Regions from separate parts of the Exiguobacterium sp. s128 genome, predicted to be linked through region 1. Evidence: predicted binding sites of a transcription regulator. Region 1 holds the regulator's gene; each other region holds the start of a gene.

Region 1 (5,585 bases):
TCACGACGCGGCGAGTAATAATTGCCGGTTTTCGCTTCCGCATTGTACTTCCCTTTATCGAGTTGCGGACGTGATGTGTTCATCAAGATCGTCTTCGCGAGTTTGACACGTGTCGCACCGCTGACCTTAAAGTCCTTGTCGATCCGTTGCATGACAAGCGCCGTTCCACCGGCGACGTGTGGTGCCGCCATCGATGTCCCGCTCATGACGCCGTATTCGTTATCGTTGAGCGTCGAATAAATTTTTCCGCCTGGTGCCGTGATTTCCGGCTTGAAGTCAAGGTTCGGTGTGACACCCCATGACGTGAAGTCAGACATTTCGCCGGCAACCGGATTCGGACTGGAGACCGCTTTTCCGTCGAACGTCACCGTCAATGCTTTGCCGTCTTTTGCTTTCGCTTCGAGTTCGTTTCCGTCGGCAATGCTTAACGAGACGAGCGGAATCGTTGGTTTATTGAGCGCCATGCTGACGTAATCCCCGTGATCGACCCGACCGCGGACGATGACACCGGCTGCGCCTTGTTTCTCGGCTTCCGCCTGAATCATCCCGTAGTTGAAGCTGCCGTTCCGGACAACGAAGACGACTTTATCTTTGACGTCTTTATCCGCATAATTCGTTTCACTGCCATCACCGACATAGACGACATCCATCTTCTCTTTATCGAAGACCGCAATCGGATTCGGTGAATCTTGTTTTTGATAGGCGAGGTAACCGGCGTCCTGCCCGTCGACCGTCAACGCCATTCCTTCGAGTGTCAGCTGTGTGTTCTCGACCGATGCGACTTGTAGTGACTCACTGATCAAGCCCGGTGAACCGACGACACCGACGTCCGGATTCGACGCGTAGGGGTTTCCGGCGCCACTTCCGGCAAATGCCGAGTTTCCGGCTGAAATCGCACATAAAATGCCGTTGTTCATCGCATTAACGATTGCTTTTTGTTCCGGATCATCTTTTTGGACGAATGATGCCGTTGAACCGAGACTCATGTTGATGACGTCTGCTCCAAGCGCAATCGCATCATCAATCGCTTTGATGTAGATGTCACTGAATGTCGACGGCATCCCCGGGTCGTTTCCGAATACTTTCATCGCAAGAAGTTGTGTCTCAGGTGCAACCCCTTTGATGCCACCGTTCGCTTCATCGCCATTGGCACCCACTGTACCGGCAACGTGCATCCCGTGCATCGAAGCGCCCGGCCCGAGATCACGGATTTCGCTGTCGTGATCCGCATAGTTATAGCCATACGGTACTTTTTCCGTGAAGTAGTTTCCTTTTAGGCCTTTTGACGATTTAAAGCCTTCGACTTTTGATGATGTCAAATCGACTTTTGTCTCCGGACTGAGGACCATGTCCTTGTGCGTCGGATCGATTCCCGTATCGATGACGGCGACGATCGTCCCTTCCCCTTTATACCCGTAGTCCTGCCACGTCTGCTTCGCATTGACCATGTCTTTGCTATGTAACATGTTTGGCGTCGCGCCCTTTTCGACTTCCGGACGCGCATATTCGTGTGCGATATGTACATTTTTGATGCCGCTTAATTTCTTCAGTTCCTTGATTTCACCATATTTGACTTCCCCGCTGAACCCGTTCAAGACGGTCGTGAAGCTTTCCTTATAGGCAACCGCGATGTCTTTTTGAGCAATCGCTGCTTTGACTTCCTTCTGTTTGTTGACGATTTGATTCTTGAGAATGATTTTTTCCGTATTGCTTAACGCGCTGTAGCGTTTATTCTGGGCTTGTGCGTGCTCGATTGCTGCTTTTTGATCGAGTTCGACGACGATCCGGACTTTTTCATTTTGGCTGTATGACTTTTCCTGACCCGTTTTCTTGAGTGAGAGCGCTTGTGGTTTTTGTACATCCACTTTTTGTGATGACACATGTCCCTCAGCATGAACTAGGCTGGAAGATGTCATGAGGGCTGCTGCCACCAGTGCAATCTTCTTCTTCATTCTTTTTTCCCCTTTTCCGAAAGATGTAATGTGACCGAAAATCATTCCAAACTAAAATTCTGTATTTTCAGTTTAATTAATTTTCTCTTAATATACAATTTAAATTTGGTGCTTTTTAAAAGTATTTGTTTGTTTATGTCACCTGAAAATCAAATAACTCCTATATTTACCTTTTTTCATAAAAGGAATCATGATAAGGAAACACAAAAAAACCCTTGGTTTCCCAAGGGTTTGATCGATAAAACGGAATGGAGACTATCGGGCTCGAACCGACGACCTTTTGGCTGCCAGCCAAACGCTCTCCCAGCTGAGCTAAGCCCCCGTGTGTTTCTATTAAGAGTATAACCAGTCCTGTACATTTTTTCAATATAAAATTAGACCGCTTACAAAAAAACTCTCCTTGTCGCCTGGACAAAGAGAGTTTCACTACTTATTTATTTAAGTCACGCATCAAATCCGCCTGTCGCTCCAGTTCTGCCTGTTGCTCCAAGATCAGGACTTTTTTATACGTCCGCGCTGAAATCAGGATGCTGATTTCATATAAGACGAACAACGGGACAGAGATCATTAAATGCGAGGTGACGTCCGGTGGTGAAATCAACGCCGCGACGACAAATAATGCAAAGTAGGCATACTTCCGATTCTTCCGCATGAAGAACGGTGTCACCAGTCCGAGACGTGTCAAAAACATCGTCACGACGGGGAGTTGAAACAAGACACCAAACGGAATCGTCAATCGAATCAGGAAACTGAAATAGTTCTCGACGCCGATGACTTGTTCGATGCCAAGCTCTTGTCCGAGCTCCGTCGATACTTCAAGTAAAAACGGTAACAGCCAAAAGTAAGAAAACGAGATGCCGGCTAAAAATAAGAAGAACGTTACCGGAATATAGGTCAACGTCGCTTTTTGTTCTTGGTCATGCAAGCCGGGACGGATGAATGCCCAAAGCTGATACATCCAAAACGGTGACGCCAAGACGATTGCGATGATGAACGCAAGATTCAGATACAACATCAGTGGATCCGCCACGTTAAAGGCATTCAGCCCGATTCCAAGTTCTTTTAAGTCAGCCTGCAAAAATCGGACAAGCGGACGGACAAGCGGAAAGGCTGCGACGAACATGACCACCACGATGATGAGCGACCAGACGATCCGCTTGCGCAGTTCATCTAAATGCGTCGTCATACTCTGTTCTTGATCGATCGCCATGATTCACTCACTTCTCTTTCGTTTCGTCCTTTTTGTCTTTATCATCGTCCATGATGCCATGTGTTGCGCTCTTGAACTCTTTTAATGTCTGACCGGCGGCGCGGCCGAGCTCCGGTAATTTCTTCGGTCCGAAGATGATCAAGGCGACGACACCGATCAAGGCGATACTCCCTGGTCCCATAAATCCGACTGTTAACGGAATAAGGTTTTCCATTATGATTTCACTCCTTCAGCTGATTGCGAATAATGCTTCATGAAATAAACAAGCGACTGCAACTCGATCGACAAATCGATGTGATGGACCCGAACGTGAGCCGGTACGTTCAACCGGGCCGGTGTAAAGTTCAGAATGCCGGTCACACCATACTCAACTAACTCGTCCGCTACTGACTGCGCGAACTGCGACGGTACCGTCAAGATGGCAACATCAACCTTGTTCGCTTCGATTTGTTCTTTCATATCAGACACGTGATAAATCGGAACGTCTTGTGTCGTCGTTCCGACCTTCTCCTCATCGGCGTCAAACGCGATGACGATACGAGTACTATTATTCTTTAAAAAGTTATAATTTGCAAACGCTGTTCCGAGATGTCCGACCCCAACGAGGGCGACATTCGTGACTTCGTCTTGGTTTAATGTTTTTCGGAAAAATGTCAGTAAATGTTGGACATTGTAACCGTATCCTTTTTTCCCTAACGCCCCAAAGTAGGAAAAGTCACGACGGATCGTCGCCGAGTCGACTTTGACTGCTTCACTGAGCTCTGCTGACGAGACGCGCAGCTTGCCGGAGTTATAAAGACTCTGGATAAAACGATAATATAACGGCAGCCGTTTTGCCGTTGCTTGTGGTATTTTTGTGTCTGGCCCATTCATACTGCAGTTCCCCCTTCGGCCACGTTCTGACGTGGCACCCAAATCAATGCAAAGAATTCTACTCTTCTTGATTGTAAACCACTTCACATAGAGTAACAAATATTATATTCGGCAGGATTTTTCGTGATAGACTAAAGGGTGGAAGGATGGATGGATATGATTCTCTTACAAGTAAACCAACTCTCAAAATCATTCGGCGTGGAGCCGATTTTAGAAAATATTAAACTCGAAGTACAGGAACGGGACCGGATTGCACTCGTCGGTCGAAATGGTGCCGGAAAATCGACACTTTTAAAAATCATCGCCGGAGAACTGTCACATGATTCCGGGGAAATCATGAAGAGTAAGGAAGTCCGGATCGGTTACCTCGCTCAGGACAGTGGACTCGAATCCAACGAATCGATCTGGAACGAGATGCTGACCGTCTTCGAACACCTTCAGGATCAAGAACGTGCATTACGCCGGATGGAAATCGAGATGGGGATGGAGCACATATTAAATGATCCCGTCGCCTATGACCGTCTGCTCAAGACGTACGATCAAGCACAACATGACTTCTCGGAAGCCGGCGGCTATCAGTTCGAAGCCAACATCCGCTCCGTCTTACACGGGATGCGCTTTTATCCGGACGATTATTCCCGCCGGATTCAGACGCTTTCCGGTGGACAGCGGACCCGGCTCGCTTTGGCGAAGATGTTGCTGCAGGCACCGGAACTGTTGATTCTTGATGAGCCCACGAATCACCTCGACATCGATACACTGTCTTGGCTCGAAAGTTACTTATCCGGTTACCGTGGCGCTGTCTTGATCGTGTCCCATGACCGGTACTTCCTCGACCAAGTCGTCAACGTCGTCTATGAGTTGTCACGTAACGTGTCCCGGAAGTTTACCGGCAACTATACAAAATATCTCGAGCAAAAAGCAGCCTTGTACGAACAGGAAATGAAGCAGTTCGAACAGCAACAAGAAGAACTTGCGAAGATGCAAGACTTCATCCAACGTAACATCGCCCGGGCGACGACGACGAAACGGGCGCAAAGTGTCCGCAAACGTCTCGAAAAAGTCGACCGGATCGACCGACCGGATGGTGATGAACGCAGTACCGTCCTGTCATTCCCGATTGAAAAACAAAGCGGCAACGACGTCCTGCAAGTCAATCAACTCGCCGTCGGCTACGAAGAAGCCGTCTCGAAAAATATCACCTTCCGTCTCCAACGTGCAGAGTCTCTGGCACTCGTCGGTCCAAACGGAATCGGCAAGTCGACGTTACTGAAAGTCCTTGTCGGTCGTCTGAAACCGCTGTTCGGTGACTATCGTTTCGGCACCGGCGTTTCAATCGGCTACTACGATCAGGAGCAGGCGGAACTGAACGACCGCAACCGGGTCATCGATGAGATTTGGAACGAGTGGCCGTTGATGCGCGAGCAGGAAGTCCGGTCCGTGCTTGGTCAATTCTTGTTCAGCGGAGACGATGTCTTTAAGCTCGTCCATGAATTGTCCGGTGGTGAACGGGGACGACTCGCCCTTGCGAAGCTGAAATTACGCAAAAC
Region 2 (5,585 bases), on a different contig from region 1:
GCTGCATCCATCGCAGATCCCCCACCAAGGGCGATGATTAAGTCGGGTTGGAAGTCCCGCATCGCTTGTGCCCCGATTTCGACCGTCGTGACTGACGGGTCAGGTTCGACTTGGTCGAAAATCCGGTAGCTGACACCTGCTGGTAAGTTTCGGATGACTTTATCGGCGTAACCGAATTCGACCATCGATTGATCAGTGACGATCAAGGCCCGTGAGACGTTTTGAATTGATTTCAAGTATTGAACCGAGTTTTTTTCAAAGAAAATCTTTTCCGGTACTTTGAACCACTGCATGTTCACGCGTCGTCTCGCCACCTTCTTGATATTGAGTAGATGTTTCGCCGTTACGTTTTCAGAGACCGAGTTTTTCCCGTATGATCCGCAACCAAGTGTCAGCGATGGAGTCAATTCGTTATACAAGTCACCAATCCCACCGTGTGCTGACGGGCTGTTGACAAGGATTCGGCAGGCTTTCATCCGGAGTCCGAACGCTGTCATCAAGTCATCGTTCGTCGTGTGGATGACCGCCGTGTGACCGAGACCACCGATTTCAAGCATCCGTTCGGCGACGTGGAAGGCGTCTTCTGTTGATTGGACGCTATAGGCACCAAGGACGGGACTTAGCTTTTCATGTGAGAGCGGTTCTTCGGTGCCGACTTTTTCGAGTTCGGCGACGAGCATGACCGTATTGCTCGGGACTTCGATGCCCGCTTTCGCTGCGATCCATGTTGCCGGTTTCCCGACGATGTCCGCATTGACGGCACATGTGTCGGTTTTGATGACAAGTGCTTCAAGACGTTTTTTCTCGTCTGCTGTACAGAAGTAGCAACCGAGCGCTTCCATCTCTGCCCGCACTTCTGCATAAATCTCTTGATCGACGATGACCGCTTGCTCGGAGGCACAGATCATTCCGTTATCAAATGTTTTCGAGAGGACCAAATCACTGACGGCCCGCTTAATTTTTGCTGATTTTTCGATGTAACACGGTACGTTCCCTGGTCCAACACCAAGTGCCGGTTTGCCGGTTGAATACGCTGATTTGACCATGCCGGCTCCACCCGTCGCAAGAACCATCGCGATGTCGGTGTGGTTCATCAAGACTTTTGTTGCTTCGAGAGACGGTTGTTCGACCCACTGGATACAATCTTGCGGGGCACCAGCTTTAACGGCAGCGTCACGTAACGTTTTGGCCGCTTCAAGTGAGCAATTTTGTGCGGACGGATGAAAGGCGAAGATGATCGGGTTGCGCGTTTTGATCGCAATCAACGCTTTGAACATCGTCGTTGATGTCGGATTCGTCACAGGTGTGACGCCACAGACGACACCGACCGGTTCCGCGATGTAGGTGATCCCGTTTTGGACATCTTCTTCTAAGATCCCGACCGTTTTTTCATCACGAAGACTGTTATAGATATATTCCGTCGCAAACATGTTTTTGATCATTTTATCTTCAAAGACACCACGTCCTGTTTCTTCAACCGCAAGTCGTGCGAGTTCGACGTGCCGTTCGAGACCGGCAAGCGCCATGTCACGGACGATTACATCGATTTTCGTTTGATCAAATGTTAATAGTTCTTGTAACGCCGTTTGACCTTTCGCGACGATTTGATTGATTGCTTGTTCGACAGGTGAGACATCTTGTTTGATTTTTTCTTTGACAGCCATGTTAGGTTTCCTCCCTATTTTGGAACGAATCTGAGTCTGCATTTCCTTACTACATGTTAGGAATGCCAAGCTGATATCGAGTAGTTTGTGCTTTCCTTCACAAATCAATCATACCGCCTTTTGCTCAATTTGTGCATGACCATCCTGTGAACTATTTCACATGAATGAGAACGTTTTCATTAAAACAACCTGTTCTGACGCAAGGATCCGTCTTTTCATCCCTCTCCTGTGACAACTGTCACAACAATTCATGAATCTGCTTGTCTGACCAATCGTTCATCGTGTACGCTAGGAATAGTTCCATCATTCATTTGTCTTAAAGGAGGAAGTTTCATGTCAATCGTTAATCAAATGCTTGCGTTTAATCAACAGTTCGTTGAAGAAAAACAATACGAACAGTTCATCTCGGATAAATTCCCGGATAAGAAGGTTGTGATTCTGACCTGTATGGATGCACGTTTGACGGAGCTCCTTCCACACGCCCTTGGTCTTAAAAACGGTGATGCGAAAATCATCAAAAATGCCGGGGCCGTTCTGTCCCATCCGTTTGGTTCCGTCATGCGGTCGATCCTCGTCGCTTTGTATGCACTTGGTGCAGAGGAAGTCATTGTCATCGGACATCATGACTGCGGCATGAGCACGATTGATCCGGCAAAGATGATTGCCGAGATGCAAGACCGTGGAATCAATGAACAGGTGTTGCATACACTGGATGCTTCCGGTGTCGACTTGAAACAATGGTTACGCGGCTTCACTTCGGTCGAGGAAAACGTCAGCCACTCGGTTGGTCTGATCAAAAACCATCCGTTGTTACCACCGGGAACAGAAGTCCATGGACTCGTCATCGATCCAGGGACCGGAAAACTCGATCAAGTCGATTGCTGAAGACCATTTAATGAAGAAGAAAGGTAGGACCTGTCTCAATCTGACGTCAGGCCTACCTTTTTTGTGTTTTTTTCTTGACAGTCAAAAGAACGGTCTGTATGATACTTTAGTATAGTACAGTGATACCAAAAGAAAGCGTGGTTTTAGTTATGTTTAATGCCGTTATTATTGCCGTTGTTCTATTATTTGTTTTAGCCATCTTCCGCGTCCATATCGTCCTCGCGATGGTCCTCAGTGCTCTTGCCGGTGGATTGATCGGCGGTCTTGGTCTCAATACGACGATCGGAACGTTTGCCGAAGGGCTTGGCGCCGGAGCCGAAATCGCTCTTAGTTACGCCCTGCTTGGCGCATTCGCCGTCGCCTTGTCAAAAACCGGTCTTCCGGATGCCTTGGCGCACGCTTTGATCACACGTTCCAAAGGATCAGCGGATGCGACATCCGTCAAAAAGCTCAAAGGATTCATCATCTTTGCGATTCTCTTGCTCGCCATCAGCTCGCAAAACGTCTTGCCGATCCACATCGCCTTTATTCCGATCATCATTCCGCCATTACTCGGTCTCTTTAATGAAATGAAGATTGACCGTCGTCTGATGGCGATCGTCATGACATTTGGTCTTGTCACACCGTACATGTTCCTGCCGATCGGTTTTGGTGATATTTATTTAAATCAAATCCTGTTACCGAACATCGAAAAAAATGGAATGGACATCGCTGGCGCGTCCGTCGTCCAAGCGATGGCGATTCCGGCACTCGGGATGCTCATCGGACTGTTGATCGGTCTCTATAATTACCGGAAACCGCGCGAGTATGAAATGCGCAATATCGCACCGGACGATTACGAGATTCCCGTCATCACGAAAACGAAGTTATTCCTCAGCGGGCTTGTCGTCCTTGCGACACTGGCTGTCCAGTTGACGACAGAATCGATGATCATTGCTGCGACGACCGGTCTTGTTTTATTCCTCGTCCTCCGACTCGTGCGATTCAGTGAAGCGGACGACGTCATTACCCGCGGCATGCGGATGATGTCGTTCATCGGTTTCGTCATGATTTCCGCGAACGGTTTCTCAAACGTCCTCCGGAAAACGGGCGATATCAACCCGCTCGTCGAGAATTCGAAATCCTTGATGGGGGACTCGCAACTCGTTGCGGCCTTCGTCATGCTGTTGATTGGTTTGCTCGTCACGATGGGCATCGGTTCAAGTTTCTCGACCGTCCCTGTCATCGCCGCGATCTTCGTCCCACTTTGTATCCAATACGGATTCAGTTTAGAAGCGACGATCGCCATCATCGGAACAGCTGGTGCACTCGGTGACGCTGGTAGTCCGGCATCGGATTCGACACTCGGTCCGACCAGCGGACTGAATGCAGACGGCCAACACGATCACATGCGTGAGACCGTCATCCCGACGTTCCTGCACTACAATCTGCCGTTACTCGTCTTTGGTACGATTGCTGCGATGGTCTTGTAACTGATCTTTCTACGACAATGAACCAACGTCTTTTGCTGACGTTGGTTCTTTTTTTAGGTTGCTTTGTCCGATCCAGCTTCTCGTTTTTTCCGTTAAAGATGCTGTCTGCATATCAGTTTAGTGGAGTCCATCATGTTTTTCTTTCAATTTCTGCGTTTCTTCTCTAATATAAAGGGATGAAGTGAAGCAAAAGGAGTGTTCGATGTGTTATCTCAGGTTGTCAACAACGTCTTATTATATTTAGCCGACTTAGGGTATTTTGGGATTGCACTTGGTCTCATGATTGAAATCATTCCGAGCGAAATCGTTTTATCCTATGGTGGATTCATGATTTCCCAAGGAACGATCGGCTGGCCGCTTGCTGTCGTCGCCGCTGTCATTGGTGGTTTGTTTTCGCAATTATTTTTATATTGGTTTGCCCGTTACGGCGGTCGACCGTTGATCTTGAAATACGGGAAATACCTGTTGATTACGGAACACCACCTTGATCTCGCAGAACGCTGGTTCGTGAAGTACGGACAAGGTGTCATCTTTGGGGCCCGCTTTATCCCGGTCGTCCGTCACGCGATTTCGATCCCTGCTGGTCTTGCCAAGATGGATCAGACCAAATTCTCACTCTACACGATCCTAGCGATCATTCCCTGGTCGATCTTGTTTCTTTATCTCGGAGAGACGCTCGGAACGAACTGGCGCTCGATCAAAGAAGTCGCCGCTCCCTATACGAACGGGGTCTTGATCGCCGCCGTCGTCATGATCATTCTTTATGTAACGCTGAAAAAACGGCAGCGTACAACGTAATTCAAGTTTTGCAGTCTGTCCTCCGTGGCAGACTGTTTTTAAAAAGGAGCGACTTACCTTGGATACTTCCAACACATTAAAAATTCACCTCGACCGTGTCACGGCTTCTCAAGTGACGGGCAAGCACGTAGCGACCGGACTGACGATTTCAGGACAGATCATGATGATTGAACAGATTTACGATACAAAACGCCATCGTGATGTGCTACACGTCCACCGGCTGTTTGATCAGTGGCGGACGACAACGATCGTCGCGCAAGCAGAAACGGAGTTCAGTTATGTTGATGCGTTTTCAGACGGTCGGATCCTGCTTGTCGCCTCACGGTGTGACGATGATGTCGATGGATCGTGGTTACCGAATGCTTTCATTTATGATTCATCCGGTCATTTATTGGATCGTTTTTGTCTCGATGACGGCATTCAAAATGTCCATGTCGATGAAAAAGATCAGATTTGGGTCAGTTATTTTGACGAAGGCGTCTTTGCGGATGCCGCAACCAACTCGATCGGATCGTTTGGTTTAGCCGTCTTTGACGAACACGGTCAGGCTGTCTTTAAAAATAAGGATTATCCGATCGATGATTGTTATGCGTTAAACGTCTGTTCGTCAAACGATGCGTGGTTTTTCTACCATCCGGATTACCGGATCGTTCACCTTGAAAACGGGAAAGGTACCAGTTACGCCGCTCCTTTACGACAGTTTTCCGATTTCATCGTCCACGGCGAGCATTTGATTTCAACTGATAATGACAACACTTATCTATTG
Region 3 (5,585 bases), on a different contig from region 1:
AATGAAAACACACCATCCGAAAACGAGCGGATGGTGTGCAGGAGTGCAAATCAAAGAAGGTATCTTCCTCATCTAAGGAAATACCGAAAATGAGCAGACTCGTAGCGTCAGTCATCCGCAACGTATTGCGAAAGTGATGAATTCTTTTCATCATTAGACGTTAGCGAGTGTATGCTTCATTTCGGTATTGTACCTCCTGTTCGTAGACTATGTGTTCAGTGTAGCAACTTGTTACGGTCAAGACAAGTAAGAAGTGAGTAATTCTTGGGCTGCAGTTGCGTCTTCTGCGCTAGGGGGAAGGACGTCTTTTAACGGATAGTCGAGTCCGAGCGCCTCCCATTTGTAGACACCTAGTTGATGATAAGGAAGCACTTCGACCCGTTCGACGTTTCCGAGTGTCCGAATGAACTCTCCGGTCTGACGAAGAAACGTCTCCGTCATCGTCAAACCAGGTACAAGGACGTGGCGAATCCAGACCGGAATGTTCCGATCAGCTAATCGTTTCGCGAAAGCAAGTGTATTCGCATTACTTCGCCCTGTCAGAATCCGGCATGTCGCATCATCGATATGCTTGATGTCGAGCAAGACAAGGTCCGTATGGTCTAAAATTTGATCGATATTTTTAGGGACGACGGATCCGGCTGTATCAATGACAGTATGCAGACCTTTTTGTTTTGCTTCGCGTAATGCAGCTTCTAGAAATTCTGGTTGGGCGAGGGGTTCGCCACCAGAAAACGTGATGCCACCACCCGTCGCTTCAAAAAAGGAACGGTAGCCCTCGGCCTCTTCGATGATGGCTGTCGCCGAGACGGAACGACCACATCCGAATTCCCATGTATCTGCATTGTGGCAATACTGACAGCGTAATGGGCATCCTTGCGTAAAAACGATGAAACGAATACCGGGTCCATCGACCGTCCCGCAGGATTCAACAGAATGAATCGTTCCGTGTGTCATGTTCATCTTGTCCTTTCTGAATTAAAGTGCACCATGGAATGTTCGATTGATGACATCGATTTGTTGTTCTCGTGTCAACTTAATGAAGTTGACGGCGTAACCGGAAACACGAATCGTCAATTGTGGATACAGCTCTGGGTGTTCCATGGCATCGAGTAACGTTTCCCGATCAAAGACGTTGACGTTCAAGTGGTGTCCTTTTGAGACCGTTCCACCCATATACCCATCAAGCAGTCCGACGGTATTTTGAATCCGTGTCTGCTCATCTTTACCAAGTGCTTTTGGAACGATTGAGAACGTATAAGAGATTCCGTCTAAGGCATGTTCGTATGGCAATTTTCCAACAGAAGTCAGCGCGGCAACGGCTCCTTTCGTATCACGTCCGTGCATCGGATTGGCTCCTGGCGCGAACGGTTCGCCTGCTCGTCGACCGTCTGGTGTATTACCGGTCTTTTTGCCGTAGACGACATTCGATGTAATCGTCAGGACAGATTGAGTCGGCAAGGCATTTCGATAAGTCGGATGTTTCCGAATTTTTTCCATGAAGAGTTTAACAAGATCGACGGCTATCTGGTCAACACGCGCATCGTTGTTTCCGAATTTCGGGAAATCACCTTCGATTTTAAAATCAACAGCGATTCCGTCTGCATCACGAATTGGTGAGACTTTTGCATAACGAATGGCAGAAAGACTGTCCGCGACGACCGATAGTCCGGCGATGCCACAAGCCATCGTCCGTAAGATTTCCGGATCGTGCAACGCCATCTCGATGCGTTCGTAACTGTATTTATCATGCATGAAATGGATCACATTTAACGTATTGACATAGAGCTCGGCTAACCAGTCCAGTTGACGATCATAAGCTGCCATGACCGTTTCGTAATCCAACACGTCATCTAAGATTAAGTTGGTTGCCGGAGCAACTTGAATTTTAAGTTTTTCATCAATCCCACCGTTCAGGGTATAAAGTAATGCTTTGGCGAGGTTTGCCCGTGCTCCGAAGAATTGCATCTGTTTACCGATTCGCATCGCGGAGACACAACACGCGATCCCGTAATCATCCCCATAGATTGGTAACATCAAGTCATCGTTCTCATATTGAATCGAACTTGAGAGAATCGACATTTTTGCACAAAATTCTTTAAAACCACGGGGGAGTTGTGTCGACCAAAGGACCGTCAGATTCGGTTCAGGCGCCGGTCCGAGATTGACAAGTGTCTGTAAGAAACGGAACGAACTTTTCGTGACGTTCGACCGTCCATCTTCACTCATACCACCAATCGATTCGGTGACCCACGTTGGGTCGCCGGAGAACAGGTCATTGTAGTCCGGTGTCCGAAGGAATTTGACGATCCGAAGTTTCATCACAAAATGATCAACGAGTTCCTGAGCGGTTTGTTCGGTTAAGCGACCGGCTTTTAGATCTCGTTCGATATAGATATCTAAGAACGTAGAAACACGTCCGAGAGACATCGCGGCGCCGTTTTGTTCCTTGATCGCAGCCAGATAAGCGAGATAGACCCACTGGAAGGCCTCTTGAGCCGTTTCGGCAGGGCGAGATAGATCACAGTCATACCGTTTCCCGAGTTCTGTCAGTTCCTGTAACGCGCGGAGCTGCTCATTCATTTCCTCACGATCGCGGATCATTGATTCGGACAAGAAACCACCGTGGTTTTGCAAATCCTGTTTCCGTTGCTGAATCAAGTAAGCTGTTCCATATAAGGCGACACGACGGTAATCACCGATGATCCGTCCTCGACCGTAAGCATCGGGAAGTCCTGTAATGATGCCAGCTTTTCGGGCAGCACGCATTTCAGGCGTGTACGCATCGAATACCCCTTGATTGTGTGTTTTCCGGTATTCACTAAACGTCCGGGTGACGATTGGATCAGCTTCAAATCCATATGCTTCTAGTGCATCATTGACCATCCGGATGCCACCATTCGGATGAATGGAACGCTTGAATGGTTCATCCGTCTGCAATCCGACTACTTTTTCTAGAGAGCGATCGAGATAACCTGGCCCGTGTGAAAGAATCGTCGAAGGAGTAGCGGCATCGACGGCATACACACCACCTCGTGTCCGTTCTTCGCTTGTTAGATTCATGATCTGTTGCCAAAGTGTTTCAGTAGCTTCTGTTGGACCAACGAGGAACTGGTCGTCCCCTCGATATTCTGTCCGATTTCGTCGAATGAAGTCGGCTAGATCAATTTTGTCGATCCATTCGCCTGTTTCGAATTGTTGCCACGCTGGTGTTTTTTCAAGTAACATCGTGAACACTCCTTTGTTTGTAGGGGAAACAGTTCAAGGTCCATCCCTTATGTGAATAGTGTAACAAACATTTCGTGAGAAGAGTTTTACATCCCGGTGAAAGCGTAGAAGATTCCTGAAACGTTGGTACACCAGGCTTTTTTGAAATGTGTATCATTGAGAAGACTAGGGGCGAAAAACAGAGAAGAGGCAGTATGAAGCCATATTTCAGGAACTGTATCACTCGATTGATCAAAAAAGGAAAGAGACAGTTTGAAACGTGATAAAAGTCACATCAGGTTATCTTGTATTTTTATGACGTATCGTTGACAATGAAAAAGGGAATATAGACCGTGGAGGTGCATGAAATGGATTTTTCGATTTTGGAAGACCGTGCCGATTACAGAACAGGTGACTGGCTGACGCTAAAAGTATCAACTGAAGGAACACCACGAACTGGAATGATTACAGAATTTGAAGAGGATGGTTTCTGGATTCGTTTTGAAGATGATTTCGACTTTGAGGATTTCATCGGGTATAAAGAAAGATATTTGGCTCAACTGGTGCGACGTCCAAGTGATGTCAAAACAGATTACCCGGCGCTCAATCGTTTCCCGAAACTTGCGAATGAGCTTCAAGATCGGGTCATTCAAGGGTTTGAAATCTTGTCGGAACAAATAAAAAATGACAATGAAGTGGCGTATCATATCCGGCTTGTTGATGCGGGGAATGAATACACACAGACGTTACGTGGCTTACGTGACGACACGACCGATCAATTTGAATACGTCACAGAATGATGGATAAGAGAGTAGGAGAATACACGTTATGAACTTTATGAAACCTTTTATTACAGAAGCATGGGAACGCGCACGTTTCGAAAAAATGATGCCCGTTCAAGAACAGGCAATTCCGTTATTGCGTGAAAGAAAAGATGTTTTGGTCGAAGCACCGACCGGGACGGGGAAAACATTGGCATACGTCATCCCGGCGCTAGAATTGATTGATGAGAATGAACCCCATATTCAAGTCGTGATTACAGCACCAACACGCGAACTTGTCATGCAGATTCACCAAGTCATCCAATTGTTTGCGCAAGGAAGTGGCATTAAATCAGGAGCCTTCATTGGTGGAGTCGAATTAAAGCGTCAACATGAACGTCTGAAGAAAAAACCGCAGATCATCGTCGGGACACCCGGGCGTCTTGTGGAACTGATCGATTCGAAAAAGATGAAGATGCATAAAGTAAAATTGATTGTACTCGATGAGGCCGATCAAATTTACGAGAGTGGGATGAGTGCATCGGCAACTCGGATCGCGAACAGTGCCCTCCGCGATCGACAGCTGGCATTTATTTCAGCGACATTACCGGAACGAACAGCAGAATGGGGTAAAACTTTATTTGCGAATGAACCGGAACGGGTACAAGTCGAACGTGTCGTCAGTACACAAGTGAAGTTCGGGTACATCGAAATGTCACGTCGTCTAAAACCGGAGTATTTACGTCGTTTGGCGAACATGCAGGGTGCAAAAGTATTGACCTTCATCAACAATCGTTCATTCCTCGGACCGTTAAATGGAGAATTAAGTAAGTTTTCATTAAAATATCGGATTCTCGATGCGGAAAAAGGAAAACGGGAACGGATGGAGACACTTCGTTCATATAAACGGGGGGAGTTTCCGTTACTTGTCACGACAGGTCTTGCTGCCCGTGGACTTGATATCGAGGCGGTCACGCATGTCGTCCATTACGATTTGCCTGAGTCACTCGATGATTTTGTTCACCGTTCTGGACGTACGGGACGTGGAAATGCTTCCGGGATGGTTCTCGCACTTGTCACGGATCACGATTTGAGACACCTGAAAACATTAGCTAAACAAATGGGTGTGGAAATGGAAGAAATGGAAATTTATCGTGGTGAAGTGATTCCGAAACGCGAAATCACGGAACCAGAAACAATCAAACGACCGGCGAACCCACACCGGAAAGGACCGACACGATGAAAAGTGAACGAAAGATAATCCCTTTTCCGACGACTGTATCGGAAGCAGAGATGAACACGGCACTCAAGACGATGTATCAAGAAGCAGCGACAGCGAGAAGTACGGATTGGGTGGCGTTCATTGAAGAAATCGCAACGGAAGGTCGTTGGTATTTAAAAGATGCTGAACTGTTCCGCGATCTATTTGTTGACTGGGCCATCTTTTATGAAACGGATGAACAAGGAAAAACACCGCATGGTCGCTTTTTGGAACAGGTGAAAGAAAATATGTCACCAAGTCTGTATCGTGCATTAAGAGGATTGGCTGACCCCGTGCCTTCTTTATTCCTCGTCGAAGCAGAAGGCGTCGTCGACATCATGTCGAAACAGACCTAC

What was found. Region 1 encodes Rex, which represses fermentation and respiration genes when NADH is low (regulators of the CRP and FNR family bind a similar motif). Its sites were predicted from a motif close to TTGTGAAATATTTCACAA; they were not measured.
Region 2: adhE (bifunctional acetaldehyde-CoA/alcohol dehydrogenase) is a predicted target of Rex. The motif match lies at 1,809-1,826, and genes of this name have one in related genera.
Region 3: pflB (formate C-acetyltransferase) is a predicted target of Rex. The motif match lies at 3,278-3,295, and genes of this name have one in related genera.

What each region holds. Positions count from the first base shown of each region.
Region 1 covers NZ_JACSMT010000006.1:58,294-63,878, forward strand. The annotation lists gene KNQ13_RS04105 (S8 family serine peptidase) at 1-1,952, opposite strand, end outside; tRNA gene KNQ13_RS04110 (tRNA-Ala) at 2,202-2,274, opposite strand; gene tatC (twin-arginine translocase subunit TatC) at 2,383-3,162, opposite strand; gene KNQ13_RS04120 (twin-arginine translocase TatA/TatE family subunit) at 3,170-3,376, opposite strand; gene KNQ13_RS04125 (redox-sensing transcriptional repressor Rex) at 3,376-4,035, opposite strand; gene KNQ13_RS04130 (ABC-F family ATP-binding cassette domain-containing protein) at 4,192-5,585, shown strand, end outside.
Region 2 covers NZ_JACSMT010000029.1:1,413-6,997, forward strand. The annotation lists gene adhE (bifunctional acetaldehyde-CoA/alcohol dehydrogenase) at 1-1,664, opposite strand, end outside; gene KNQ13_RS11210 (beta-class carbonic anhydrase) at 1,998-2,549, shown strand; gene KNQ13_RS11215 (Na+/H+ antiporter family protein) at 2,699-4,021, shown strand; gene uptA (undecaprenyl phosphate transporter UptA) at 4,226-4,819, shown strand; gene KNQ13_RS11225 (hypothetical protein) at 4,878-5,585, shown strand, end outside.
Region 3 covers NZ_JACSMT010000014.1:58,106-63,690, forward strand. The annotation lists gene pflA (pyruvate formate-lyase-activating protein) at 238-957, opposite strand; gene pflB (formate C-acetyltransferase) at 979-3,228, opposite strand; gene KNQ13_RS07600 (hypothetical protein) at 3,576-4,007, shown strand; gene KNQ13_RS07605 (DEAD/DEAH box helicase) at 4,036-5,211, shown strand; gene KNQ13_RS07610 (hypothetical protein) at 5,208-5,585, shown strand, end outside.